4 regions of the Romboutsia sp. genome follow, and region 3 is predicted to be linked to each of the others. Evidence: riboswitches for the same ligand, from Rfam matches in the RefSeq annotation. Region 3 holds a riboswitch; each other region holds the start of a gene.
The links. A riboswitch is a leader RNA that binds a small molecule or an ion and turns the genes downstream of it on or off. The one in region 3 is predicted to bind cobalamin.

Region 1 (7,731 bases), on a different contig from region 3:
TATCCATTAATTGATCCTATAGATGTTCCTGATATAGCATCAAATTTATTTATTCCTCTATCATAAAGTCCTTTTATAACTCCGGCTTGATATGAACCCTTAGCGCCTCCACCAGAAAGACATAATCCTATTCTCATACTACCTTCTCCTTATCTATATCTCATAGAATTTATTGAATGTTTTATAAATACCATAGTGGTCTTCAACACTTCCTAACTCTCTTATAGAATGCATCGCAAGTATTGGACTTCCTACATCTACAGAAGGTATATCTATATGGGTAGAAGATATTGGCCCTATAGTACTTCCTCCTCTTTCATCTGATCTGTTTACAAATTCTTGATACTCTACATTAGCTTCTTTGCAAATAGATTTATAAATAGATATTGAATATGCATCACTTGTATATGCTTGGTTAGCATTTATCTTTATAACTGGACCACGTCCCATTACAGGTCTACTAGTTGGGTCATGCTTGTCTACCATGTTTGGATGAACTGCATGTGCTAAATCTGCTGATATCATAAAAGAAGAATACATAGCATTGAAGAACTCTTCTCTTGATTTTTTTAATGATATACAAATTCTTTCTAATATATTTAACAACATGTTTGAATCTGCACCTTGCTTAGTAGAACTTCCTACTTCTTCATTATCAAATACTGCTACTATATTTACTCCATGCTTTCCCTTAGCATTTATAAGTGCATGTAAACTAGCATGTGCCATAGATAAGTTGTCTAATCTTCCTGTTGATATAAATTCTTCATTAGCTCCTATTAAATTGCCCTTTTCAAATTCATATAGGAATAAATCAAAATCTATTATATCTTCAACGGCTACATCTAGATTACTAGCTAATTGATTTAACAAGAAATTATCTTTTTCTAAACTATCATTTAAAAGACCTACTAAAGGTAGCATATCCTTTTGCTTATTTAATGCATAACCTTCATTTACAGTTCTATTCATATGTATTGCTATATTTGGTATTATACAAACTGGTTTATTTATATTTACCATTTTCTCAACTGGCTTCAGTATATTATCGCTTCTTAAAACTACTCTTCCAGCTACTCCTAATGGTCTATCTAACCATGTATTTAATATTGGCCCACCATAACATTCTGTATTTAATTTTAAGTATGTATTTTCAACAGATATTTCTGCATTTGGCTTAATTCTAAATGTAGGTGAATCTGAATGAGATCCTATTATTCTAAATCCTTCTTTTTCTATGTTTTTACAATTAACTACAAATGCTATTATTGCAGATGAATTTTTAGTTATATAGTATTTTCCATTTGTATCTATATTCCATTTTTCATCTAGTAGTAACTCTTTAAAATCATTGTCTTTCAAAAGTTTTGTTGATGTTTCTACTGCTTGAAAAGATGTCGGACTTTCATAAATAAAATCTATAAGATCTTGTGAGAATTTTTTTTGTTCCATTGTATAGCCCCCTATGTAATATAAAAATTTATTTAATATAATTGTGACTAAAAGTTAAATTTTGTTGATAACTTTTAGCCACAATTAATTTTATAACTTGGATTTTATAATATATCTAATGTTGTATATTCTTTATTTATCTTTTTAATACCTTGCTGTACGAATGCTATAGTAACATCTGTGCCCATCATACCTACTACAGTACCTACTCCAAACTTAGCATGATGTACTCTAGTTCCTGGTTTTATATCATCTATGTCAGTTTCTTTTTTTGAATCTTTAATTGTTGCATTTACATTATTAGCTACTGCCGACTTATTCATGTTATTCATGTACTTTTGTTTATACTTATCTAATACATTGTAGTTTGCTTTTGAATGAGTTAATTCCTTTTCCATCTTATTAAGCTTCTCTATACATTCTTTAGGTAATTCTTCCATGAATCTAGATGCTATTGATGGATTAGTTTTTCCATATAAAGTTCTTTTTTGAGTTAAAGTCATATATAGTGTTTCTTTAGCTCTTGTTATACCAACATAACAAAGTCTTCGTTCTTCTTCTATGTCTGATTCACTCATAGACCTTACAGCTCTCGATATAGGGAATAAGCCTTCTTCCATACCTATTAAGAATACCACTGGGAATTCTAATCCTTTTGATGTATGAATAGTCATAAGAGATACTTTATCATTTTCTTCATCACTACTTGTTTCAGATGTAAGCGCTACTCCTGTTAAGAAAGTTTGTAAGTCTTGTTCTTCACTATTTTGTTCAAATTCTAAGGCTATAGATATAAATTCTTTTAAGTTATCTATTCTGTCTTGATCTTCTTCACTTTTCTCTTTAGATAATTCGTCTATATAACCAGTAGTCTCTAATACTTTTTCTATTAACTTACTAACAGGATATACTTCTTTTATAGTTCTTAACGTTCCTACAGTATCCACAAATCCACTTATACTATTTCTTGCTTTTGTTGATATATCTGAGTTAGTTTCTATATCTATAAGTACTGAGTATATACTTTCTTGTTTTAAACTAGCTCTATCTTCTATTTTTTCTATAGTTCTAAGACCTATCCCTCTTCTTGGAACGTTTATTATTCTTTTTAGAGATATATCATCTTGAGGATTTTGTATAACTCTTAAGTATGCCACTAAATCTCTTATTTCTTTTCTTTCATAGAATTTAGTTCCACCATATATATTGTATGGTGTCTGACTTCTATTTAAAGCATCTTCTATAGGACGAGCTTGTGCATTTGCTCTATAAAGTACAGCAAAGTCCTTATATGATCTATTTTGTTCTCTAGATATTTTTGCTATCATATCAGTGATAAAATCTGCTTCATCTATTTCATTATCAGATAACTGTATCTTTATTAATTCCCCTTCTTTTTTCTCACTCCAAAGCTTCTTTCTTTTTCTTTCTATATTATTAGATATTACAGTATTAGCTGCATCTAGTATAACTTGAGTTGATCTGTAGTTTTGTTCTAATTTAACTACATGAACATCATCATAATCTCTTTCAAACTCAAGTATATTTCTTATATCAGCACCTCTCCATCCGTATATACTTTGGTCGTCATCTCCAACTACGCATATATTTTGATGTTGCCTAGCTAATATTTTTATCAATTCATATTGAGCCTTACTTGTATCTTGATACTCATCAACCATTATATATTTAAATCTACTTCTATAAAAATCTAATACTTCTGGATTTTCTTTTAAAAGTTCCACTGTTCTATATATTAAATCATCAAAGTCTAATGCACTATTTCTTTTTAAACGATCTTGATACAGTGCGTATATATCCGCCATCTTACTCATTCTGTTATCTGATAAGTGCATAGCCTTAAATTGGGCAGGATTGTATAACTTATCTTTAGCCCCTGATATCGTACTTATAACTACCTTTGGTTCAAATACCTTATCACTTAAATTTAATTCTTTTAAACAGTCCTTTACTAAAGTAACCTGGTCTGAACTATCATATATAACAAAACTTCTATTGTATCCAATTCTATTTATATCTTTTCTAAGTATACGCACACAGCAAGAGTGGAAAGTACTTATCCACATATCTTTTGTATCAGAACCTAATGTTTCTTCTACTCTCTCTCTCATCTCATTTGCTGCTTTATTAGTGAATGTTATAGCTAATATATTGACAGCTTGTACACCTTTATCTTCTATAAGATGTGCAATTCTTGTTGTTAAAACTCTAGTCTTACCCGAACCTGCTCCAGCTAGTATAAGCACAGGACCTTCTGTCTTTTCTACCGCTTCTCTCTGGGCAGGATTTAATGTATCTAAATTCATATTTTTCCTCCTGTTAACAGTGATATAACTCTATTTTAATCTATATCAAAGATTTGTTCAAATTTAAGAAACTCATATCTTGATTTTTTCCAATATAATGGAAGTCTAAAATCTATATAAAAATAAATTTTAAATATAAGCTCACTAGTTTATAGTATATAACTTATTAGCAATTAAAAAAAGATATAGAACAAATAGTTTATAACTATATATTCTATATCTGATTTGTTTAAATATAAATTTAGTGCTAATTAATCACTTGTATTGAGTACTTTATTATTCCAGTATTTATACAAATCTTCTTCTTTTCTAAATAAAGGTAGTTTCATATTCTTGTGGAGTTTAACTAACCAAGGCAATTCCAGTCCTGCTTTATCAATTTTATCTTCATTTATAAATACATCTTCTGTTAATCCAAAATCAGTTACTTCTCCTCTATTTAATACATAAACATAATCACATATTTCATATATTAAATTCATATCATGACTTGATATAACTATCTTTACACCTTTATCTTTTAGATTTTTAATTATATCTACAATTAATTTTGTACTAATTGGATCTAATCCTGCTGTTGGCTCATCTAGTAATACAATATCATTTTCCATGGCTATTACAGATGCTATTGCTACTCTTTTTTTCTGGCCATAACTTAAAAAATGTACGGGCCTATTTATAAAATCTAGTCCGTTAACAGCCATTAAAGCTTCTTTTATTTTATATTTTATTGTTTCTTCATCTACACCTATATTTCTTAAAGAAAATGCTATATCATCATATACCCTTGAATAAAATATTTGTTTCTCTGGATCTTGAAATACTATTCCAACATCTTTCCTAAGATTATATAAACCTTTTTTATTATATTTTAACTCGTGATTCTTAAATAAAATACTTCCTGATGATGGCTGTAGTATTCCCATTAAATTCATGAACAATGTTGATTTGCCTGAACCGTTAGATCCTATTATTCCAATTACATTCCCCTTATCAAAATCCATATTGACATCTGATAAAGCTAATGAATTTTTTTCATATTGATAATTTAAATTCTGAATTTTAAACATTCTCGTCACCTACTATGTGAAATTTGCCATCATATAATTTCATATCTAATGATATACACATATCATCGTATCTTTTCATCATTCTTTTAAACAGCATATTTCCAAGAAGACCAATTGACTTATATGAAGTTTTTAAATTTATATATCCAAATCTTAATTGTTGTGATTTTCTAATATCCTCTACTTCTTCTAAAAAAATAAATATAAATCTATAAACTAGCATTGATAGTTCTATTACTGTATCTGATATATGCAAGTTTTTTAATAAAAATAATATTTGATTGAAAGGAGTTGTAAGTATAAAAAAATATACACATGTCAAACAAGACATCGATCTAAACAATATATATATTGATGTACTTAATGATGCCTTAGATACACCTATATATACATTAGCAATATTTAAGCTATAAATCAACTTATTTGAATCAAACGATATATTGATAAGATTTATTATGATTCCCATAAATAAAAAGTACATAGGAATTCTAAGTAATTTCATATAGTTTCTCATATCTATTTTAGCTATACAAATTATAAAAATACTCATTAAAATCATTATACTCATTAAAAACAAAATATTCTTTATCAGCATGGATGCAATTAAAAAAATTACACCTATACTAACTTTAATTTTTGGATTTATATTTGTTAAATTATTTGTATATGCATATTTATCAATTAAAAGCATCTTTACTTTCTCCTTCTGCTACCTAGATAATATCCTATAAATCCAGCTCCTATTGCTGCTTGTGTTGAAAATAATAAACTCTCTATTTCTCCACTTGGTGGTTTGTACAAGCTACTAACCCATGGCTTATATGTTGGATTTATCTCTGTTATAATAGATTCTGCTTCTCCATCAGCTCCACCATATTCAGCTTTTGAATTTAATATCAATGGAGCTATAATAAGTCCTACTGCTATTAAGAATAATATCCAGTTAGTTTTCTTTGTTGATTTCGTATTTGTACTCTTCATCATCTACTCCATTTCCTTCTTTTTCTATTATTAAATTATAGATTATAGTAGTAAGTATACCTTCTGCTATAGCTATTGGTATTTGAGTCATAAAAAATACTCCTAGAAACTTTGCAGCTGACACCATTACTCCACCAGTTGCATCTGGAAATGCTAGAGCTAATTGTAGTGCAGTTACTGTATATGTAGCTAAATCTCCTAAAGCCGCACTTATAAATACATTAGTGCCTAGCTTTACATTTCTTTTCTTTAAAAATTTAAATATTAAGAATGTTACTATAGGGCCTACTATTGCCATTGAAAATGCATTAGCTCCTAATGTTGTTAATCCACCATGTGCTAAAAGCAATGCTTGGAATAACAGTACTATTGTACCTAAAACAGTCATCACACTTGGTCCAAATAATATTGCTCCAAGTCCTACCCCTGTTGGATGAGAACAGCTTCCTGTTAGTGATGGTATTTTTAATGCAGATAGTACAAACACAAAAGCTCCACATAAAGCTAATAATAATTTTTTCTTAGGCTCTTCTTTTACTATTTTATTTATAGATTTTAAACCCATTAAGAAAAACGGTATAAATATTACACTCCATATAATAGACCATTGTACAGGTAAAAAACCTTCCATTATATGCATTGCATTTGAAGTAATCGGATTTAATATAATCAAAAGAAATGATGCTACTAATCCTAGTTTTAAATTTTTCATAACTGTCCTCTTCTCTATTTTAAATATTAATATATATTTTTGTCAATTTAAAAAGTCTAACCTAAGGGTTAGACTTTCTTTATAAATACTAATTATATACATAAGTATTTTAAGAAATTTTCTCCTCCCCGAAGAAATTCTTAAATATTATTAGGCAGGTCTCCTGGCTTAGCTTCATCCTACTATTTTACCTTCCCATGACTAAGTCATAGTGGTTAAATCGAAATTTCGTCAGCTTTACAGTAGCGGGGGCTGCAGAGGACTTTGACCTCTTTCCCTATTAATCTTGATTTAAGAACCTATAATATTTTTATTATTTTTTAAGAAATCTGTTTGATTACACAATATTGACTAATCATTTATGCTATTTTAAATATTAACTTCTATTAATACATTCTATAATAAGTTTAATATTCCTTCTTATTTTTAAATTTTTTTAATTATTTAGTTTTATTATTATTTCCCATAACTTTATAGATTTTAATTCCTAATTATCTTTTTTAAATACATTGATACTATATCCGAGAATCTTTCTATGTCTTTTGTATATATAAAATCTTTTCCATATATTAATTTCTCTGCTTGTAAATCAATTTCTTTACCTGTAAATACACCTAAAACTAATATTCCATTTTGTCTTGCTTTTCTTACTTCGTTTGCAGCATCTTTTACTCCAACTACTCCTCTATACGCCATTTCTCCCCGTATGCTTCTTTCTCTATCCTTACCTATTTTCACATCATTAGGTCTTCCATCACTTAAAACTATTAATATTTTATTTTCTTCAGTTCTCTCCGATAAACCTTCACAAATTGACTTTATTGCTAAACCATCTCTATTGTTCCCTGCACAAAAATACTCAAATATATTTTCACTAGAATCTATATTATCCTCATAATCTTTAAATCTTTTCAAGATTGTATAATCCATAAAACTAGAAAATCCTATAACCCTATTTGGTATTCCTACCATTGTTAATGCTCTCGCTATTATATATGCTTGAGTAGCTACATTTGCCTGATTTCTACTTTGTGAACCACTTGAATCTAACAATATATCTATAACATATTTTCCTTTTTCATTTTCAACATCTTTATAAAATATTTTTTTATTATTACTTCTACTTACTCTCCATGCTCTATTTGCATATACAGTTCCACAATCAGAGTAAATTCTACTTATTTCACTT
Region 2 (7,731 bases), on a different contig from region 3:
TAAAATCTATATCATCAAATATACCATGAAGATAAGTTCCTACTATGTTTCCTTCTTTGTTAACACTACCTTCTACATAATTAACTTCCTCATTTAATTTTTTATTAATTATGTTTAAATTGTTTACATTTTCACCTATCTTACTTATTCCCATATGTATTTCATAACCTTTTACTTTCTTTCCTTCAAGGTTAATCATATATCCACCAAGCCCATCACATATTGTGGCTTCTACTTGTGTAGTTGTTTTTTCCATCTCAAAGGTAGTTTCTGTATCTAAAAGCCCAATTCCATCAAACTCTTCAACTTCACCTTCAACATGGTATGGGTCTTTAAGCTTCTTTCCTAACATTTGATATCCTCCACAAATACCAAATATCAATTTACCTCTCTTATGTAATTCCTTTATTTGTTCTTCTAATCCATTTTCTCTTATGTACTTTAAATCATCTATTGTACTTTTACTTCCTGGAATTATTACCATATCAGGATTTCCCAGTGTTTCACCATAATCCACATATCTAATACTTACATCTTCTTGAGTTTCGAATATATTAAAGTCTGTAAAATTAGACATATGAGGCGTTCTAATTATTTCTATATGAATATCATTTTTATTCATCTTCGTCTTAAATCTAGTTGTCACACTGTCTTCATCTTCTATTTTTATATCACTATAAGGAATAACTCCAAGAACAGGAACTTTTATTATTTCTTCAAGCATTTTTACGCCATCATCTAAAAGTTCCTTTCTTCCTCTAAACTTATTTATAATTACTCCCTTAACTCTTTTTCTTTCTTCTTCATTTAATAAGAGCATCGTACCCGCTAATGATGCAAATACTCCTCCTCTATCTATATCCCCAACTATTATTACTGGAGCATCTGCAATTTTTGCCATTCCCATATTGGCAACATCATGTTCTCTTAAATTTATCTCTGCTGTGCTTCCTGCACCTTCCATAACTACAATGTCATAGTTATTACTAAATTGTTCAAATATATTCTTTAGTTCATTTGCTAACTTAGGCTTGCAAATATGATAATCACTTGAAGACATATCTTCTCGTACCTTACCTCTTACTATTACTTGACATCTATGGTTTCCTGATGGTTTTAATAATATCGGATTCATATCTGCTATTGCTTCTATTCCTGCTGCTTCAGCTTGGAATACTTGAGCTCTTCCCATCTCAAGACCTTCTTTTGTTATAAAAGAATTTAATGCCATATTTTGTGATTTGAATGGTGCAACACTATAACCATCTTGTTTAAATACTCTACATAATCCAGCAGTTAGAATACTTTTACCAACATTAGAAGCAGTACCTTGTAACATTATTTTCTTGCCCATTATTTCACTTCCCTATTTTTTTAATTTTCTAAATATTAAGAAAGTCCTAACTCTAAATAGAGTTAGGACTTTTATTTTAAGATATATCAAATAAAAACCTTCACCCCGAAGATCTCATCAATAAATTAAATTAGGCAGGTCTCCTGGCTCAACTTCATCCTACTCCTATACCTTCCCATCCTTAAGACAGTGGTAATTTCTAGTTTCGTCAGTTTTACAGTAGCGGGGGCTGCAAAGGAATTTAACCTTTTTCCCTTTTAATCTCTAAAAACCTATTTTAATCTAGTATTCGATTTTAAAGGCTAAATAAAATTTGTGTTATTCATGGTGTCTATTACAGTAAACCCATTTTCCACTTCTAAAATTGTAACTGATGCATTATCAATTTTAAAATTCCAGTGGTATTCATAACTGTTTGATATTAAGTAAGTTATTATATTTCTTATAGTTCCTCCATGAGAACATATAAGTATTGTCTTATCTTTATTGTCAAAAATTACTTTACTTATTTCATTTGCCACTCTGTTGTATGAGTCTATTAAACTCTCTCCATTAGGATATTTATATTCATATCCTTTATCTATCATATCTTGAAATTGTTTTGGATAATTACTTTTAATTTCATCAAAGGTTATTCCTTCAAAATCTCCAAAGCTAATTTCTTTTAATGTTTCTTTTTCTACTATTTCTATTTTTTTTAATTTTGCAATTTGTTTTACTGTGTCTTTTGTTCTTGATGATGTAGTGGTATAAATTTTATCTATTTCTATTTTTTCTAAATAAGTTGTTAATTTATCAATTTGTTTTTTACCACTTTCACTTACCACACTATCTATATGGCCTGATAATCTATTGTTTTGATTATCAGTAGTCAATGCATGTCTTACTAAAATTAATTTTGTCATATGCACACCTCTTTAAAGGTTATCCTATTATTAAGTATATGTAAAGTAAATATATAACTTCACCAAGTTCTACACTACATCCTAAAATATCTCCTGTTACTCCGTCAATTTTCTTATATATATGTTGTTTGAACATTTGATTAAATATAAGAACAACGATTATAGACATTAATATTTTTGCTATTAACATAGTTGGTGAATAAAATATAACTCTTGATATTAATACTACCATTGCTATTGTATATGTTATAGCTGTTATAAACATGCCTGCAGTTGCTTTTCCTATGAACATATTTCCCATTCCTTTAGCTCTAGGACTAACTGTTTTATACATTAGTCTTATAACTCCTAATCTACTTATAATTGGCATAAAAATTACCATCCACATAAATCCTTGAGTTATAACGCTGTATATAAATCCTATTTTAAGTAAAATAACAAACATTATAGCTAAAAGTGAATTAGTTCCTAGTCTAGAGTCTTTCATTATTTCTAGCATTTTTTCTTTATCTCTATAACTATATATAGCATCAAATGTGTCTCCTAATCCATCAATATGGAGACCTCCTGTTAATAAAACTGATGCTAACGTAATTATTATAGATGTCACAAATGGATCAAATATTTTTATTGATACTATCCCTACTAAAAATAATAATATTCCTAAAACAAGTCCTACTAGCGGAAAATACGTTATAGATTTATGAAAATCTTCATCAAATCCTACATCTATATTTATAGGTATTCTAGTCATAAATTGAAGTATTGCAATAAATCGTTTCATAATCTACCCCTTTATCTTCATAGGTATACCACTTACTACAAAATATACTTCATCACTTTGTGATGCTATCTGTTGATTTATTCTGCCTGCAATATCTGTATATACTCTACTAAGTTTATTAGCTGGAACTATTCCCATACCTAATTCGTTAGTTACTGCAATAAAATATAAATTTGTTTTTCTTATCTCATCAATTAACTTATTAGCTTGGTCTTTTATGTATAGTTCTAATTCATTTATTTCATCTTGTGTTGCTTTATCTATATCTAAATCATATGTGAACATCAAATTATTAACTAAAAGTGTAACACAATCCAATATTACAGTTTTATGATTATTAGATATTTTTTCAACTATAGAATATATATCTTTATATATTTCGTAAGTCTTCCAATTTTGTGGTCTACTTTCTTTATGTTTTTTTACTCTGTGTTTCATTTCATCATCAAAAGGTATTGATGTTGCTATATAAGCAGTGCTATCATTTCTATCTATGCATAATTGTTCTGCAAAATTACTTTTACCAGATCTCGCTCCACCTGTTACTAATATAACTTTGCTCATTTTTCTTCTCCTATCTTAAACTGTTATCTACCCATTCTACTTCATCAAATGTAGCCATATTTTTATATGTATAATTAGCTGCTTCTATAATATTGAATGCTAAAGCTGCTCCACTACCTTCACCTAGTCTCATATCCATATTTAACACAGGACTTAATTTTATTATTTCTAATGCTTTTTCTGTTCCTGGTTCTGATGATGCATGAGATGCTATCATATATTCTCTAGTTTTAGGATTTAATTTATATGCTAATAATGCTGCTGCATAAGATATAAATCCATCTAAAACAACTGGTATTTTATTTGCACTACATCCTAATATAACGCCTGCCATAGCACCTATTTCAAATCCACCAACTTTAGATAATATATCTACTGCATCTTGCGGATTTGGTTTATTTAATTCTATAGCATTTCTTATTGTATTTGCTTTATGCTGTATCTTTTCTTTCTTCAGCCCTGCCCCTATTCCAGTTACATCTAAAGGATCACAACCACATATTACAGATATTATGGCACTACTTGGCGTTGTATTACATATACCCATTTCTCCAATACCTATAAGTTTGTATCCTTTTTCTATACATTCTTCAGATATTTCTATACCTATTTCTAAACATTTTATAGCTTCTTCTCTAGTCATAGCAGGCCCTTTAGCCATATTTGATGTACCTTTTCTGATTTTATAATCTAATACACCCTCTAGTTTATGGTCACAATTTATACCAACATCTACAGCCACTACATCAGCACCTACAAACTTACTTATTACTCCAACTCCACATAATCCTTTGGAAAAATTAGGGAATTGAAGTTGTGTTATATTTTGTGGATCTGGTGCTACACCTTCCTCATAAACTCCGTGATCTCCAGCAAAAGCTATAATTGCTTTTTTAGATGTATCAAATTCTTTATTTTGATATATACCTGCTAATTGCATACAAATATCTTCCATCTTACCAAGACTACCTGTAGGCTTTATAAGTCTGTCTAGTCTTTGTTTAGCTTGGCTAATACAAGTCTCATCTAAAGAATATATATTTTTACATATATTTTCTAATAAATTCATTTCTTTTCCCCCTTAATACTTGTGCGTAAAATAATTTACCTAGCCCAAAAGGCTAGGTATTATTCTTTAAATCTTATTTGCCTTGTCTATTGTTTATATAAATTTTGATAAATGCATAAAATGTCTTATAAGAATTATTCTACATTTTACTTGTTTATCCTTTAATATTTATATTAAAATCGACAATAAATTTATTTTTTTATAATATTAAAGATTATGTGCTATTTTTAAAGCCTCATAGCTAGCTTTTATAGTAACATCTATATCTTCATTTGTATGAGCATTTGATAAGAACATAGCTTCAAACTGCGTTGGTGCTAAAAGAATACCTCTCTTTAATAATTCTGCAAAATATTTATTAAACTTAGCTACATCGCACTTTGTTACATCATCATAATTATTTATAGGACCTTCTGCAAAGAATAAACAAACTAATGAACCAGCTCTATTTACAGTATAATTTAATCCTAATTTTTCTACATTAGATTTTAGTCCTTGCTCTAATCTTATAGCCTTTTGTTCTAATTCTATATATATTTGTGGATTATCTCTTAATATTTCTAAGTTCTTTTTCCCCATGTACATAGCTAATGGATTTCCTGATAATGTTCCTGCTTGGTAAACGGGTCCTACAGGAGATACCATACTCATTATTTCTTTAGTTCCTCCATAAGCACCAACAGGAAGTCCTGCACCGATTATCTTACCAAAACAAACCATGTCTGGTTTTATTCCAAAGTACCCCACTGAACTACTGTAATTTAATCTAAATCCAGTTATTACTTCATCAAATATTAAAACAGTTTCATATTCTTTTGTTATATCTCTTAATAACTGTAAGAATTCTTGTGTTCCAGGAACTACACCCATGTTTCCTGCTACTGTTTCTACTATTATTGCAGCAATCTCATGTCCTTGTTCCTTAAATATTTCTCTTACTGCATCTAAATCATTATATCTACATACTAATGTATCTTTTACAACATCGTCTGGAACTCCAGGGCTTGTTGGTACTCCATATGTAATTGTTCCAGATCCTGATTTAACTAATAGTGCATCTGAATGACCATGGTAACATCCCTCAAACTTTAAAATTTTATTTCTATTTGTATATGCTCTAGCTACTCTTAATGCACTCATTGTTGCTTCAGTTCCAGAGTTAACCATACGAACTTGATCTATAGCAGGATATGCTTCTACTATAATCTTTGCCATATCTACTTCTATAGCTGTAGGAACTCCATAACTTGTTCCTCTTGCTACTATTTCTTCAATTCCTTCAACTATTTCTTTTGGGCTATGTCCTAACATAAGTGGACCCCAAGAACAAATATAATCTATATATTCATTTCCATCTACATCATATATTCTACTTCCATGAGCTCTGTCTATAAAAATTGGGTTTAAGCCTACTGACTTAAATGCTCTAACTGGACTATTAACTCCTCCAGGTATATACTCTATTGCTTCTTCATATATTTTCAGTGATTTTTCATTTTTCATATATAATACCTCCTAAGGTCTAAAGTTCAAATAGTTCTTCAACTAATTTTATATACTCTTCTCGTTTACCTTTATCTTTTGTTTGTTTTAAATTAATTATTGGTTCTCTTATAAGCCTTTTTAGTGCAGATGTCATCATTTTATCTATAATTTTCTTTTCTCTATTGTCTAGATCAAGTTTTCTAAATATGTAGTCTAGAGTATCTTCTCTTATCTCTAAGCACTTATCATTTAATGATTCTATCGTCGGGTCTATCTGCGTTGAATCAACCCATTCCATAAACTCATTGATACTACTATCTATCATTTTATAACCTATGTTAGCTAATTCTTTTCTCTTTTTATCATTTTTATCATGTATTTCTTTTAGATTATCTATATCATAAACTTCAACATTTTCCAAATCATTTATTCTTGGATCTATATCTCTTGGAAGAGCTATATCCATCATGTAAACCTTATTTTCAATTTTAGGCATATCCTCATATTTTACTACTATATGTGGAGAAGCCGTTGCACTTATTACTATGTCTACATCATTAAGTACCTTATATCTATCATCATATTCTATTGGAACAATATTTTTATATTCATGTTGTATTTCTTTTATCTTGCCGTGGCTACGATTTGATACATATATAGTATTAACCTTTTCTTCTTCTAAATGTGTCATCGTTAACTTGCTCATTTTCCCTATTCCTATAACTAAAGCATTTTTCCCCTCTAAACTACCTATCTTTTCTTCTAAAAACTTTACCCCAATATAGCTTATAGACAATGGTTGTTGTGATATTTTTGTGGTATTCTTTATATCCTTTGATGTAGTTATTGCTTCTCTAAATAGTTTATTGAATCCTTTTCTACTAGCTCCTAATTGCATAGAAAAGTTATGCGCATCCTTTACTTGTCCTAATATTTGATCCTCTCCTAATACTATAGAATCTAGTCCAGCTGTAACGTTATAGATATGTTCTATAGCCTCTCTATTAGTTTTTGAAAATAAATATTTTTTTACACCAGAAGAATTAAAGAAACTTTCATAAAAATCCTCTACTACTTTTACTTTTTCTTCAATATTTGGGGATTGGATATATATCTCACTTCTATTGCAAGTAGATAGTATAACTATTTCCTCTATTTCTTTATCTAGTAGATAATTTATAGCCTCTATTTTTTGTAAATCTGTAAAAGATACTCCCTCTCTTATACTGATTGGAGCTAAATTATGATTCACTCCTACAACCCCTATATCCATGATTACCTCCAAACTATTTTTAAGTTTTATTATATTTACTATTTATAGTATACCTCTATATGCAAATTTTGTAAATTTAGAAGTATAAATATATTTTTAGACATAAAAAAAAGACTACGTGGCTATGTCTTACTCTCCCAGGCAGTTGCCCACCAAGTACCATCAGCGCTAAAGAGCTTAACTTCTGTGTTCGGAATGGGAACAGGTGTATCCTCTTTGCTATTATAACCACATAATCTTTATTTTGTTTTGGAGCGGGTGAAGGGGATCGAACCCTCACAGCTGGCTTGGAAGGCC
Region 3 (7,731 bases):
GATTTTACATATATTTCTTCATCTAAATGACTCATAATTTCAGAAGCTATAGATAACCCTATACCTGTACCCATTGAAGCATGTGCCTTGTCCACTTTGTAAAAACGATCAAAAACAAATGATATATCTTCCTTATCAATACCTAATCCAGTATCACATATACTCACCTTTATAAAATCCTCCTCAGCTACAACGTCTACACTTACACATCCTTCAGCTTCAGTAAATTTAAAAGCATTATCTAACAATATTACTAGCACTTGTATTATACGATTTTTATTAGTAAATACATCAGGAATATGCTTTAAGTTCTTCGGTATATTAAAAGTTACTTCTAAGTCATCCGCCATAACTTCAAATTCCTCTACTGCTTCTAGTATCATCTTCTCCACATTTACTAAAGATTTTTCAAGCGCTACGTTTCCTGATTGTAATCTCGACAATTCTAACATATCTTCAATAAGTAATTCTAATCTCATTGACTCCCTAAGTATCATTCTATAATATTTTTTCTTATCGATTCTTTCTAAGAATACATCATCATTTAAGGTCTCTCCAATTGCACGTATAGATGTAACTGGTGTTTTTAACTCATGTGATACATTTGCTATATAATCTCTTCTAGTCTGTTCTAATAATTTAGCTTGTCTATCATTTTCTTCTAGCTTTGTTGCTAAGTAGTTAAAGGCCCTTGCAAGTTCTCCTATTTCATCTTCCTTGCACTCTTCTATTCTAGTAGAAAATTCTCCTTGTGACATAGCTACAGTAGCCTTAGTCATATCATGTAGCGGTCTAATCATTCTGTTTATGAATATGTATAATGGAATTATTATAGATATTAGTGCTAAAACCATGCTTACTCCTAAAACTATGTAAAATCCATTTAGTGATGAAGTAAGTTGATCTGCAATTTTAATAAAAAACATAGCACCTATTATATTTCCATCTTTTTTTATCGGTTGACCTACAAGTATTACATCATCACTTAATCCATGTAGTTTTGTTACTCCTTTTATAGAGTTACCTTTTAAAACGGTACCTATGTATGGTTGTAGTGCTTTGTTAAGCTCATCATCTTTGAATTTTTCGTGATTATATTCACTTGAAATTTCTTCTTGTGATGTATCATAACATTGAATAATAGCAGATTTCATCAAACTTGAATCTACTATATCATTTAAGTTACAATCATTTCCTACAAAGTCAGTAGCAAGTTTATTTATTTGTTGCTGAATTTCATTTATATTCACACCTAGAAAGTATTGTTTTATTGTAAAACTACAGAAAAATATTGTAGCAACTACTGCACCTATGGCTGTTACAATTATTATTTTAAATAATCTTTTGAATATGCTTTCTCTCATTAAGATACCTCAAACTTATAACCAACTCCATATATAGATTTAATTTCCCATGTTAAATCATCTGTTGGAAGTTTTTTTCTAAGTCTTTTAATTTGAGTATCTACCACTCTAGTATCTCCAAAATAATCATATCCCCAAACTTCAGATAGTATGCTGTCTCTATTTAAAATGTTACCTGGATTAGATGCCAGCATATAAAATATTTTTATTTCCTTTGGTGTAATTTTCAACAATCTTCCTTTTACATAAACCTCATGAGTATCTACGTTTATTTCAAGGTCTTCATATTTAACGCAGTTATTTTGCTTACTTACTATTGTTGTTCGTCTTAATACAGTTTTTATACGTGTTACAACTTCCCTTGGTGAAAAAGGTTTTGCAACGTAATCATCTGCACCTACTTCTAATCCAATTATTTTATCTATTGTTTCTGATTTTGCTGTAAGCATGATAATTGGTACATTACTGTTTTTACGTATTTCTTTACATACATCAGTCCCAAACATTTTAGGCATCATTAGATCTAGTAGTATTAAATCTGGTTTGATAGTTTTCGCTTTATTTAATGCATCTAATCCATCATAAGCAGATACATAATCCATTCCCTCTATTTTTAAATATTCCCCTATTGTCTCATGTACTGATTCTTGATCATCACATATCAAAATTAATGTATTTGACAATTTCTCCACTCTCCTCTTTTGTAAAATCAATTGTAATCTCTAGTAATAATTTAAAAAGAAAAATGCTTTAGCATGGAAACTAAAGCACTTAGTAAGGTTAGGTTGTTACATCTATATCTAATTGCTTAAGGGCAAATTTAAAAGCTCAACCAGGATGATTGAGCTTATCTTTATATCGTAAATATACTTAATATAGTATATTTGATAGTAAGAACATTCCTCATCCCCGAAGAATTTCTTTGATATCATAGGCAGGTATCCTGGCTTAGCTTCGTCCTACTAGTTTACCTTCCCGTGAATTATCACAGTGGTTATAAACGTTCGTCCACATTACAGTAGCGGGTGCTGCAAAGGATTTTACCTTTTTCCCTTTTACTCTCTTGTAGAGTACCTATAATACTTTTAAGTTGTTATAATATACTTATATACTATACTAACTTTATTATTTTTTCAACATATATATATTTATTTTTCCTTTTTACTTCCTAAATAATATCCTATGAACCCTGCTCCTAGAGCTGCTTGAGTTGAAAATAATAAACTTTCTATTTCTCCACTTGGTGGTTCATATAAACTTTTAAACCATGGTTTATATCCTGGATTTATTTGAGTTATAACACCTTCTGCTTGCCCATCTGCTCCACCATATTCAGCACCTGGATTAATTAGAAGTGGAATTATTATAAGTGCTACAGCTAGTAAAAGTAACATCACATTTTTTTTATTCATTGATTTTATATTATTCACTGATTTCGTATTTGTGTTCATCATAATCAACTCCTTCTCCTTCTTTTTCATTTATTAAATTATAAATTATAGTAGTAAGTATACCTTCTGCTATTGCTATCGGTATTTGAGTCATAAAGAAAACTCCTAAAAATTTCACTGCAGACACCATTACTCCACCAGTTGCATCTGGAAATGCTAGTGCAAGTTGCAGTGCAGTTATTGTATATGTAGATAAATCACCTAGAGCAGCACTTATAAACACATTAGTTCCAGGCTTTACATTTTTCTTTTTTAAAAATTTAAATATACAAAATGAAACTATAGGACCTACTATCGCCATTGAAAAAGCATTTGCTCCTAAAGTTGTTATTCCTCCATGTGCTAAAAGTAATGCTTGGAATAAAAGTACTATTGTTCCTAAGACAGCCATAACACTTGGTCCAAATAATATTGCTCCTAAACCTACCCCTGTTGGATGTGAGCAACTTCCTGTTAGTGATGGTATTTTAAGTGCTGATAAAACAAATACAAATGCCCCACATAATGCTAGTAATACCTTTTTTTTCGGTTCTTCTTTTACTAGTTTATTTATATTTTTCACTCCCATTAAGAAAAATGGTATGAATACAATACTCCATATAATAGACCATTTCATTGGTAAGAACCCTTCCATTATATGCATTGCGTTTGAGTTAACTGGATTTAAGATGATTAGCATAAATGCAGCTGTTAAGACTAATTTTAACTTTTTCATATGTTTTCTCCCTCTTTCTTCATATTTCCCTTATGTATATTAAATTATTTTTACAAGTTCATTATATATATAAATTGTGTCATTATTGTGTCAAAATATTGGCAAAGTAAGTACACTTACTAAATTCTATTTTTAAACAATTTTTCTAAATATTTTAAATATTTGTACTAACATTAAAAAAGTTAGGCATATTGCCTAACTTTCTTAATATTAGTATTTTACAAACTATTACAACAATACATGCTATGTGTGCATTACTATTTATTTGTTGAACAAGTCATTAAGTTGGAAGCATAGAACTGTAATACCTTAGATATATATATATTAACTATTTCATCTCTTTCTATATAAACCTCATGCTTCGCTTCTTCTACATGATACAGTTCACATTTGCTATTTCCTTGTACAAATTTATTATGCCCACCTGGTTTTACAAATGTATCTTTACCAGCTTGTATTAATAACACTGGTACTTGAATTTTATTTGAATTCTTTACAACTTCTTTAGTTGCTTTGAATGATTCCTTTAACCAATTAAAAGATCCACCTGCTGTTTGTAAGTTTTTATCTTTAAGTTGCTTGTTAAAATATACATCATATCTTTTTTGTGAACTAGTTCCTGATCCTATTAAATCAGGCTTTCCATCAAATGGATTGTGACCTAGTATATACTTTTTACCTTGCCCAAAAACACACATAGCATTAGCTATTATTTTAGACACAAGGTCTGGATACTTACCTGTATCTATCTGCATCATAGGTGCATTCAAAATTGCTGCATCGAAATAATTAGGGTATCTTTCTAAGAATAATCCACCTATACATCCACCCATAGAATGTGCAAATAAGAATAGTTTGCTTTCATCTGGCTTAACTATAGTATCTATAAAAGTCTTAAAGTCCTCTACATAATAATCAAATTTTTCAACATTGATTTGGCTATCATCTATACCTAGTCTTCCTGAGTATCCATGACCTCTATGGTCTATAATGTATACTGAGTATCCTTCTTGGTTAAAAATTTTTATTAATTCTCTATATCTTACTAAAGATTCACAAAATCCATGTGATATAACTATTTTTGCTTTTTCTTCTTTTACTTCATATTTCTTATAATGTATTTCTATATTATTTTCCCCGTTAAAGTATTCCTCTTGTCTTTTCATAGTCTTCCTCCCACTTATATTGTAAGTGTTGATATTTCAAGATTTAACCTTGGGCTATAAAACACGACCCCTCTATATTATAATATATTAAATTCAGCTTTACTACCTCTTGATGTAGCTACTACTTCAAGTTTTGCATCAACTCGTTCTTTAAGTTCCTCAACATGAGAAATTATCCCAACTAATCTTCCACCTCTTTGAAGCTCTAATAAGCTATCAATTGCATTATCTAAAGATTGTGGATCAAGTGTTCCAAAGCCTTCATCAACAAACATAGTATCAAGTGATACACCACCAGCGTTTGATTGTACAACGTCAGAAAGACCTAGCGCCAGTGATAGGGAAGCCTTAAAGCTTTCTCCACCAGATAGTGAGCTTACATCTCTAGAACTATCTGTATAATTATCATAAATCTCAAGTTCTAATCCTTTTTGACCCGCACCTTTACTTTTACTTTTCTTTCTAATTAATGAGAATCTCTCACCTGTCATTTTTTCAAGTCTTATATTTGCTGCATCTATTATATCCTCAAAATATGATGCTAATATATATCTTTCAAAAGATATATATGGTGATTTTCTACCATTTGCTAAATCTGCAAGCTCTCCAACTACTCTATACTCTTCTTCTTTTTCCTTAAACTCTATATTAAGTTTTTCTACATTTTTAAGAATATCTTGATTACTGTCTAATATAGAGTATTTATCTTTTAATTTAGCTTCCATTTCTTTTTTGCTTTCACTTATAGTCTTAACTTTTTCTTCAATACTTAATATATCTATAAATTCTAAATCCTTGCATTTGTTTATAAGCTCTTCTTTTTTTGTTGTTTCAAAATTTAATTTAGCATTATAATCTTCAACTTGCTTTTGTATTATATCTATTTTAGCTATGTTTAGTTTAGCTTGTTCATATTGTTCTAAAGTATCAAAACCTTCTTTTTTCATTAAAGCTTCAAATTCTGATTTAGTTTTTTCTATTTCTAATCTTAATTCTTCTATAGTCTTGTTTATCTCTTTTGAAGTTGAAGTTTCACCTTCTACACTCTTAGAGATAGTATCTCTTTGTTCTCTTAAACGTACTAATCTTTGCTTACTTTCATTTAATATTTTATTCTTTTCATTTATCAAATCATTTAAGACTTTAATAGAGCCTATGTTTTGTGGGATATCTTTTTTATATTCCTCAATCTTAGTACTTACTTCTGTAAGGCGTTTGAAGTCAACCTTTTCTTTTTCTTCAAAGACAATTAGCTTCTTTTCATTTTGATCTATATTAATATCTATCTCACTAATTTTTTTAACTATACTTTCTTTTAAATCTACTTTTTCTTTAACCTTTACTAATTCTTTTTCTAGGTTTTCAATTATAGTTTTTAACTCTGTACCTTTGTTTTTAACGTCATTATAAGTAGTTTGCAAATATTGTTTATCTAAGTTTAAATTATCAGCAAATCTAGCTAGAGAGCTATTAACAAACTCTAGGGAATTTTTTATATCTGAGTTTAGAGCTGTTAAATCTCTAATCTTTAAGTTCTTTTCTTCTTCTAACTTATCTAAATTAGCTTTTGCTATTTTAAGTTCTTCTTTAGTAGGTATGTTAGAATCATTTTTTATAGTAGCAGGACTTGGATGATTAATTGACCCACATACGGGACAAGGTTTATTAGATTCTAACTTAGAAGCTAGTATACCAGCTTGTTCCTTTTTGTATAAATCATCCATAGTTTCATATTTATTTTTAACTTTTAAATATTCTTTTTCAAACTCTTCATAAGCATTGCTTAGTTCAAAATGTTTAACTTTACACTTTTCATGATTAGCTATAACCTTAAATAAATTTCTTATGTCTTCTATAGTTTTATTTTTATTATTTATTTCATTTTCAAGCTCAACCTTCTTAGTTTCAAATGAGGCTATATCCTTTAATATATTTTCATTATTTAACTTTTCAAATTTTAACTTTTCCGTTAATTTCTTATTATTTAATATTTGTGCTTTGATTTCTTCAACACTCTGATTAAGTGATATAACTATACTTTTAAGTTCATCAAACTCGGCTATCTTAGGTTCAATATTTTTTAGGTTATCAATTTCTATAGCAAGCTTTTCTCTTTCACTTTCCTTAGCTTCTTCTAGATTTAATGTTTCTGTAGCTGTTTTAAAATCTTCGCTCAATCTATCTAAATTACTTAAGCTTAGTTTATAATCTTCTTCCCTTTTAGATAATTTATCTTTGTTATCATTAAACTTATCTTGTATATACTTAACTTCTTTTGCACTCTTATAACTCACTATATCCTTTTTCTTAGTTTCAAACTCACACTGTCTAGTTAAAAGTTCTTCGACTACTTTTATGTTCGCTTCTTTTTCCTTAAGTAGGTTATTGTTATTTTCTATCTTAATTTTTTGTGCATTAATATTATCTAAATTACTTTGTACATTCTTTGACTCTTCACTAAGTAATTTATAACTTTCACTATTTTTAGCTATAAGGTCTTTTAAGTTTTCTATAACTAAAGGGAAGTCAACATATTCTCCAAGAACTATATCATGTTCTCCTTTTATATTTTCTAAGTTAGTTTGCATTTTCTCTTTGCTTTTATTTCTTCTCTTATTAAGGTCTATAGCTTTATCCTTAAGTTCTACTTGTATCTTTTCAAAGTCATATGTATTAAATATCTTTCTGAAAATACTCTCTCGCTCTAGTGAATCTGCAAGTAATAACTTTTTAAACTCACCTTGTGGAAGCATTACAATTTGTTTAAACTGATCTCTAGTTATACCTAAAATCTCTACTAATTTATTAGTGACATTTGTAACCTTAGTTATAACCTTTCCATTAGGTAGTGTTAAAGTAGCATCAGCACTTTTCTCTGTATATCCGTCACCTTTTACTTTTTTCTTTTTCTGCTTAGGAACTCTATTTACAATATATGTTTCTCCCCTAAGGTCAAATTCTAACTCAACAAAGGTTTCAACAGTATCCTCTGCAAAGTGGCTTCTTAAAGAATCAGTTTCTCTAGATTCTCCACT
Region 4 (7,731 bases), on a different contig from region 3:
AGTGTGTAGTATAATTTGTGCAATTAATTGTCTTTGGTTTTTATTTGGTACGAAATTCCTTGGAGAAGTAGGAAAAAAACCATTTAAAGCTGGAAAGAGCACTGAAAACAAAGTTGAAACTGAAGTTAAACCATTGACAAAAACTGACAAAAAAAAGGTTTTTGCTATTATACTTGTATCTATGTTTTCAGTATTATTTTGGGTGTTTTGGTACTTAACTTATTTAGCTGCTTATGATTATGGTGGTCAGTTCATAAATATGACTGTAGGTGGATTTAAAGTTCCTCTTTCATGGTTTGACTCACTAAATTCATTTACATGTATTGCTCTTGGACCAGTACTTGGTGCACTTTGGTTCAAGCTATCAAAGAGACCTAAAGGTGATTTGAGCTTATTTAAAAAATTAGCGCTAGGTCTTAGTTTTCTTGGTATGTCTTTCTTAATGCTTGTATTTGCAGAGATTTCAAGAGGTGTAGGCGCAGGTGCTTCATCTAAAGCTAGTCTTGTTTACCTTTGTGCATTTGGAGTGCTTCTAAGTATAGGTGAAATGCTATTCTCACCACTTGGTAATTCTTTTGTAACTAAATATGCACCAAACAAAATTTACTCTGTATTACTTGGTGTTTGGACTTTTGCTACATTTTTAGCTGGAAAATCATATAGCTATCTGTACGCGTTTACTTCAAAATTCACTATAATGCAGGCGTATGTTGCGATTCCAATCGTTTTATTCATATGTGCAATACTTTTATTTGTATTTGATAAAAAGCTAATAAGATTGCTTGAAGATGAAGAAGTTAAAAATTTTGAATATGAAGAACAAACTGTATAAAATCTAAAAGTTAGATGTAAAGAAATGTGTTTCTCACCACTTGGAAACTCATTAAAATTGACGAAATCTTAAATTAAAAATTACCAAAGGCTATTCAAGATAATATATCATGGATGGTCTTTTTAAAATCCAAGAATACTATTAAAAAGAAGTGATTATGACAAAATATTGACACAATTTTGACACGAAAAATACATAATTATACATTATAATATATTTATATTAGAATTAGTAAAAAAACAGTAGGGGAATATGTTAATATAGTTGATACACTTAAAAACTTTCTATATAATAAAGATATAGATAATAAAGAAGTTTATCCGTATACAAGTAACAATGGCGAAAAAATACATAAAAAATATTAGGTGTCAATTGACTTAATAGGGAATTAGATGAAATTTCTAAGCTACCCCAGTAACCGTAAAACTGACGAAATCTTATATACCACTGAGAAATCGGGAAGGTGAGATAGTAGAATGACGTTGAGCCGGGAGAACTGCCAAATATTTAACTAGTACCTTCTGAGGGTGGGCTTACTAGGAGTTTCGTTAATGAAAATCAAGCATACTCTCAGAGTATGCTTTTTTAAAACCCTACATACAAAAATCAGACAGATAAAAGGAGAAATAAATAGTTAAGGCTATTTACAAAAGAGAGCATGAGCAAAAATAAAAACTTAATAATTTTATGTATACCTATAGTATTTTTAATTATATGCATGGGAATTTCTATAGGAAGTTCAAACATTAATATATTAGATACTGCTAACATATTGCTGAATAAAATGTTAAATATTCCATTAAGAGATAATATAAAACTAAAAGATATATCTATAATATGGACAATCAGACTTCCTAGAGTGCTACTTGCATTTATGGTTGGAGGATGTTTAGCAGTAAGTGGAGCGGTTGTGCAGTCTATACTTAAAAATGAATTAGCATCTCCATATACACTAGGGGTATCCTCAGGAGCATCATTGGGTGCTGGACTTGTTATAGTCCTTGGAATATCTATACCATTTTTAGGTGGTTTAACATTACCGATGGTTGGATTTTTATTTGGACTTTTAACTGTATATTTAGTTATTGTATTTAGTGGAAAAATAGACAAGACTATGTCAAATAATACTATAATACTTGCTGGAATGGTATTTGCATTATTTGTAAATGCACTTTTAACAACAATGACGGCATTATTTAGTGAAGATATAAAGAGTATAACACTTTGGCAAATGGGAAGCTTTTCTATGAAAGGTTGGTCATATGTACAGGCACTTATACCATTTTTATTGATTGGCATATTAGGAGTACTAAAATATATAAAAGAAATGGATATATTAACATTTGGAGAAGAACAAGCAAAAGCTGTTGGAGTTGACACTACTAAAGTTAAAAAAAGGTTATTCATATTTTCAACAACATTAACAGGTGCGGCGATATCTTTAAGTGGAACAATAGGTTTTGTTGATTTAATAGCACCACATATAGTTAGAAGAGTATTTGGTTCAAAACATAGTTATGTTATACCAATGTCTTTTATATTTGGAGGATGTTTAATGGTTATTACTGATTTGATATCAAGAACAATAATATCACCAGCAGAACTACCAGTAGGAGCGATAACAGCACTTATAGGAGCACCATTCTTTGCATATGTGTATTTTAATTCAAAGAAAGGTAGGTAAAATTATGTTAGAAATTAAAAATCTTTATTGTGGCTATGATGAAATTGATATTATAAAAAATATTAACCTAAAAGTTGAAAATGGTGAAAATCTTTGCATAGTAGGACCGAATGGATGTGGTAAAAGCACGCTTTTGAAATCTATTGCAAACATAATTGATTATAAAGGCAGTATAAAGATAGATAACAAAGAAGTATCTTCTTTTGATAGAAAACATCTTGCAACTAAGGTTGCTTTAATGAGTCAAATATCTCAAATTTATTTTCCATATACTATATATGAAACAGTAGCTCTTGGAAGATATGCTTATTCTAATAGTGTATTTTCAAGTCTTAGCGGCAAAGATAAAGAAATCGTATTAGATAGTATAGATAAGGTAGGGCTTTATGATATAAAAGATAAAATGATAAGTGAGTTATCAGGAGGGCAATTACAAAGGGTATTTTTAGCAAGAACTTTTGCACAAAATCCAGATATAATACTCTTAGATGAACCTACAAATCACCTTGATTTAAAACATCAAATAGAGATTTTAGAACACTTAGTAAGTTGGGCTAGAGATAATAAAAAAATTGTAATAGGAGTACTTCATGATTTAAACTTAGTTCAATATTTTGGAGATAAAGCAATTATGTTAAATGGTGGACAAGTTTTTTCATATGGTAGTCCTAAAGAAGTTTTAGAAAGTGAAAAGCTTAAAAATGTTTATGGCATAGATATTAAAAAATTTATGGTAGAAGTACTTGAAAAATGGCAATAAATAAGGGGGATTAGTATGAGTAAAAAATTTGTTATGTCATTTAGCGGTGGTAAAGATAGTACACTAGCACTTTATAGAATGATTAAAAAGGGATATACGCCAATAGGTTTACTTGTAACAGTAAAAAAAGGTAAAAGTAGTTCATGGACTCATAGTATAAATAAAGAGTTATTAAATAAAGTTAGCCAAAGTTTAGATATACCATTAATGTTAGTGGAGTGTGAAGTTAGCGAATATGAAGCTAAATTTAAAGAAACATTAGAAAAAGCTAAAGAAATGGGAGCTAAGTCTTGTGTGTTTGGAGATATAGATATAGACCATCATAGAAAGTGGTGTGAAGATAGATGCAGTGAGGCTGGTATAGAAGCTATACTTCCTCTATGGCAAGAAGATAGAGAAAAATTAGTTTATGAGTTTATAGATAGTGGATTTAGTACTGTTATAAAAAAGGTAAATTTAACGTATTTACCTAGTGATTTTTTAGGAAAAGTTTTAAATCGTGATATAGTTGAAGAGATAAAACAATTAGGAAGCGATCCATGCGGTGAAAATGGAGAGTATCATACTTTTGTGGTAAATGGTCCTTTATTTAAAGAAAAGATAAAATTTAAAAAAAATAAAATAGTGATAGATGGTGATTATGGAAATTTAGATATATCACTGTAAAACTTATATATAAAAATAGAGTATCTTAAAATGGTTTTTAAATCATTAAAAGATACTCTATTTTTATATACGAAGGTATCATAACTTATAAACTTAATCAACGAATCTGCTTTTAAAGGTAATTGGATACATGATTAATATAAATTAAGATAGTATATGGATTAAAATAGTTAATATTGCTATAAAAGATAATGATATATGCAAATTTTTAAATTTTTTTCTATTTTTAGTAGAAAGAATACCAAATACTGTACAAAGAATTAAAATCGCTATAGCTATGTATCCTGTAATGAAATCATGTGAGTATAAAAAGCTAAAATTAACATCCATATTATAAGCTACGTTAACAACAAAATGAAATATAACTACACAAATTATAGTTAATCCTATTATATTATGAAAATATTTTAAATTTTTAGCTATAGGTTGAATAAATTTTTTTTGTTTAATTTCTATAGAATTATTTTTTAATAATAGTATTGAAATTAGTAAGCATATCTCAAGACCTATTAACAATAAACCACCGTAACCACTTAAACTAATTAATTCGTGGTATACAAATTGAGGTATTTTATTTTTGAAATTTACTAAAGGGATTAAAATCATCAAAGCAATTATATTTGTAATATATATAGCAGATTTAATTTGCTTATATGTTTTATTAGACAAAAAACCATCTCCTAACTTTAAATTATACATATATATTATCAGATAAATGTTAAAAGTATATTAAAAGTTAAAAAGTGTGATATTTTTATTAAAGAATTTTTATATCAAAAATCTATAAAAGAAGTAAGATAGTTACAACTAAGTTATTTTCAAATACAGACATATTTTATGTTTATATTATGATTTTAGGAATGAGATGAAAGCTAAAGGAAAGTGTTGAGTGGCTTAAACATTTATTTATTTTTAACGATTATATTCCGAGTCAAATTATAAAACCTCTACGATTAAAATATACTAAAGGTATTATTAAAAGATTATTATAATACCTTTAGTATTACATGAATTTAATTATACATGCCGTGTTGATTCATATAATTATAAATTTGTTCTCCGTGTTCTTGTTCTTCCTTTTGGATATGATTTAGAACTTGTCTTATATTTTTGTCTGCAAATTCAAATATAGTTGTATTATATGTAGATGATATATATTTTTCAGTAGTAAGTGTATCTTGGCATAACATTTTATCTTGTTCATTGTAAGAATTACCTTGCATTGACTGTAAATTAATATTAGTCATAGAACTAGGATTTTGAGCGTTAGAACCTTGGCTTCCCTGGCTCTGAGCTTGATTTAGAGTTGGAATAGTTCCATTTAATAATTGATTAATAGAGTCTAAATGCTGTTGTTCTTTTTGACCAATCTGAGAAAATAAATTTTTTAATTCAGAGTCACAAGCTTTATTCGAATAATCTTGATATTTTTGAACACATAATTGTTCATGTTTTTTTTCATCTTCGAGTAACAGTCTTTCTTTAGTAGTTAGATTTAACATAAAAAACACCTCCAACACTATTTTATACAATAAAAGATATATTATTCATATTTGTTAACACAATTATTCAAATAAAATTATACATAATAAAAATAATTTGGTATAATATAGAAATATTTCTACAAAGGAATTAGCTGAAAGTATGTAATTATCTAATAAAAATAGGAGGATAGAATACTATGAAACAATTAAAATTATTAACTGAAATTCATGTATTTGAAAATTTCAAAGAATTCGTTGATGAATTTAAAGTTGGTGCAGGGGATTTACTACTAACTCGTAGCTCTATAAACGATGAATTTATACAAAAATTAAATTTAGATTGTAACTTAGTTCTTCAAAATCAATATGGAAATGGAGAACCAAGTGATGAAATGATAAATCAAATTATAGATGACATAAAAGATATGAATTTTAAAAGAGTAATAGCAATAGGTGGGGGAACAGTTATAGATATAGCTAAGTTACTTATATTTAAAGATATGAAAGATTGCGTAGATTTATTTGAAAGAAAGATAGATCTTATAAAAGAAAAAGAGCTTATAATAATACCTACAACTTGTGGAACTGGAAGTGAAGTCACAAATATATCTATAGCTGAAATAAAATCAAAAAATACAAAACTTGGCTTAGCATCAGATGAATTAACTCCAGATTATGCAGTTTTAATTCCAGAATTAATGAAAAACTTACCATTCAAAGTATTTATGTCAAGTTCAGTAGATGCATTAATACATGCAATAGAATCTTTTGTATCACCAAAATCAAATAAATTTACAGAATTATTTGCAATAAAAGCTATTGAAATTATTGTAAATGGATATAAAGAAATAATCAAAAATGGAAGTGAATATAGAACAAATTTATTAAAAGAATTTGCTTTAGCTAGTAACTATGCAGGAATAGCTTTTGGAAACACAGGAGTAGGAGCAGTTCATGCAATGTCTTATCCACTAGGTGGAGTATATCATGTACCTCATGGAGAAGCTAACTACCATATGTTTACAGAAGTATTCAAAGTTTATAATAAGAAAAATCCAGATGGAAAGATAAAAGAAGTAAATAAAGTATTAGCCCAAATATTAAATTTAGATAAAGAACAAGATGTATATTATGAAATAGAAAATTTATTAAATGAGTTATTAACTAAGAGACCACTAAGAGAATTTGGAATGAAGGAAGAAGAAACTAAGATGTTTGCAGAAAATGTAATGAAAACACAACAAAGATTATTAGGAAATAATTATGTACAGTTAACAAAAGAAGAGATGACAACTATATATAAAGCATTATACTAATTAGCAGTTATGACAAAGAAAGCTTATCCCAATATTACTACTAAAGAGAGAGGACACTTGATATTTGCAGAAATTTATGCAAGAAAAGAAGTAGTAAATAATAAATAATATATAAATTTATAAGGGGGATTTAGTTATGCAAAGTAGAGTAGTATAAAAATATGTTAGAAAAAATAAATCAAGGATCTGTAGTGACTACTGGAAGAAATGATGTAGACTACATAGTAACTGAATTTGGCATAGCAAAATTAAAAGGCAAAACCTTAAAACAAAGAGCTAAGTCCCTTATAAACATAGCCCATCCAAATTTTAGAGAAGAACTTACAAATGAATATGAAAAAAGATTTAATTGTGAATTTGAAGCAGAAAAGACATCAAGCTATTAAACAAAGCTTCAAAAGATGCAGCTGAAGGATATAGAAGTTCGGGAATTTTATAATTGAGATAAAATAAAGATATTAAAGTTAATAATGCAATTATATTTCCAGACTCTGAAATAGCGATTTTAATTTGATTAAATATTTTACTAGACCCCAAATTATATCCTAAACTTAAATTATATATAGTATCATTTAAATGTTAAAACAATATTGAAAATAATAATTAATTCATTGTTTTAATAAATTTTTAATATATATAACATAGAAAAACTTTTTATATGTACAATTTTATCGAAATAACATAAAATAAAGTTATTACTAAAAATGAAGAGATACACTTAAAGTTATTAAGTGATACTATAATAAGCAACAAAAGGAGAATCTATGGAGAATCTATTCGATTTTTTAGAGTACAAGATAAAAAAAGAAAATCAAAATGAAAATATAATAACACATACTTCTATTATAGAAAAAACTAAAAATATTATAGATGAAGAGCATTTAAATTATTTAAAAAAATTAAAGTTAACCTTATATGATGATGAAGAAATAAAAGCATCAGGCTTAGAAAAAATGGATTATATAAGATTAAATAGCTATGTTGGAGCT

Region 1: linked by a shared signal. The riboswitch ahead of AC11VW_RS10055 (energy-coupling factor ABC transporter permease) and the one ahead of AC11VW_RS09810 (response regulator transcription factor) in region 3 are both predicted to bind cobalamin.
Region 2: linked by a shared signal. The riboswitch ahead of AC11VW_RS02240 (cobyric acid synthase) and the one ahead of AC11VW_RS09810 (response regulator transcription factor) in region 3 are both predicted to bind cobalamin.
Region 4: linked by a shared signal. The riboswitch ahead of AC11VW_RS04190 (FecCD family ABC transporter permease) and the one ahead of AC11VW_RS09810 (response regulator transcription factor) in region 3 are both predicted to bind cobalamin.

What each region holds. Positions count from the first base shown of each region.
Region 1 covers NZ_JBXKIW010000063.1:1,498-9,228, forward strand. Annotated here, with positions in the region: gene AC11VW_RS10025 (patatin-like phospholipase family protein) at 1-137, opposite strand, end outside; gene AC11VW_RS10030 (M18 family aminopeptidase) at 154-1,452, opposite strand; gene AC11VW_RS10035 (ATP-dependent helicase) at 1,557-3,779, opposite strand; gene AC11VW_RS10040 (energy-coupling factor ABC transporter ATP-binding protein) at 4,031-4,849, opposite strand; gene cbiQ (cobalt ECF transporter T component CbiQ) at 4,842-5,540, opposite strand; gene AC11VW_RS10050 (energy-coupling factor ABC transporter substrate-binding protein) at 5,543-5,833, opposite strand; gene AC11VW_RS10055 (energy-coupling factor ABC transporter permease) at 5,793-6,542, opposite strand; cobalamin riboswitch at 6,678-6,860, opposite strand; gene AC11VW_RS10060 (cobaltochelatase CobT-related protein) at 7,023-7,731, opposite strand, start outside.
Region 2 covers NZ_JBXKIW010000018.1:208-7,938, reverse strand. Annotated here, with positions in the region: gene AC11VW_RS02240 (cobyric acid synthase) at 1-1,354, opposite strand, end outside; cobalamin riboswitch at 1,471-1,645, opposite strand; gene AC11VW_RS02235 (histidine phosphatase family protein) at 1,657-2,259, opposite strand; gene cobS (adenosylcobinamide-GDP ribazoletransferase) at 2,279-3,043, opposite strand; gene cobU (bifunctional adenosylcobinamide kinase/adenosylcobinamide-phosphate guanylyltransferase) at 3,047-3,607, opposite strand; gene cobT (nicotinate-nucleotide--dimethylbenzimidazole phosphoribosyltransferase) at 3,618-4,676, opposite strand; gene hemL (glutamate-1-semialdehyde 2,1-aminomutase) at 4,884-6,179, opposite strand; gene hemA (glutamyl-tRNA reductase) at 6,199-7,434, opposite strand; rRNA gene rrf (5S ribosomal RNA) at 7,551-7,667, opposite strand; tRNA gene AC11VW_RS02200 (tRNA-Gly) at 7,685-7,731, opposite strand, start outside.
Region 3 covers NZ_JBXKIW010000061.1:13,670-21,400, forward strand. Annotated here, with positions in the region: gene AC11VW_RS09805 (sensor histidine kinase) at 1-1,364, opposite strand, end outside; gene AC11VW_RS09810 (response regulator transcription factor) at 1,364-2,047, opposite strand; cobalamin riboswitch at 2,281-2,457, opposite strand; gene AC11VW_RS09815 (energy-coupling factor ABC transporter substrate-binding protein) at 2,513-2,818, opposite strand; gene AC11VW_RS09820 (energy-coupling factor ABC transporter permease) at 2,787-3,530, opposite strand; gene AC11VW_RS09825 (alpha/beta fold hydrolase) at 3,788-4,696, opposite strand; gene AC11VW_RS09830 (AAA family ATPase) at 4,774-7,731, opposite strand, start outside.
Region 4 covers NZ_JBXKIW010000038.1:5,924-13,654, reverse strand. Annotated here, with positions in the region: gene AC11VW_RS04195 (peptide MFS transporter) at 1-832, shown strand, start outside; cobalamin riboswitch at 1,179-1,350, shown strand; gene AC11VW_RS04190 (FecCD family ABC transporter permease) at 1,491-2,516, shown strand; gene AC11VW_RS04185 (ABC transporter ATP-binding protein) at 2,521-3,276, shown strand; gene AC11VW_RS04180 (Dph6-related ATP pyrophosphatase) at 3,292-3,942, shown strand; gene AC11VW_RS04175 (ferric reductase-like transmembrane domain-containing protein) at 4,087-4,611, opposite strand; gene AC11VW_RS04170 (spore coat protein) at 4,956-5,444, opposite strand; gene AC11VW_RS04165 (4-hydroxybutyrate dehydrogenase) at 5,624-6,742, shown strand; gene AC11VW_RS04160 (acetyl-CoA hydrolase/transferase C-terminal domain-containing protein) at 6,904-7,128, shown strand; gene AC11VW_RS04155 (5'-3' exonuclease) at 7,507-7,731, shown strand, end outside.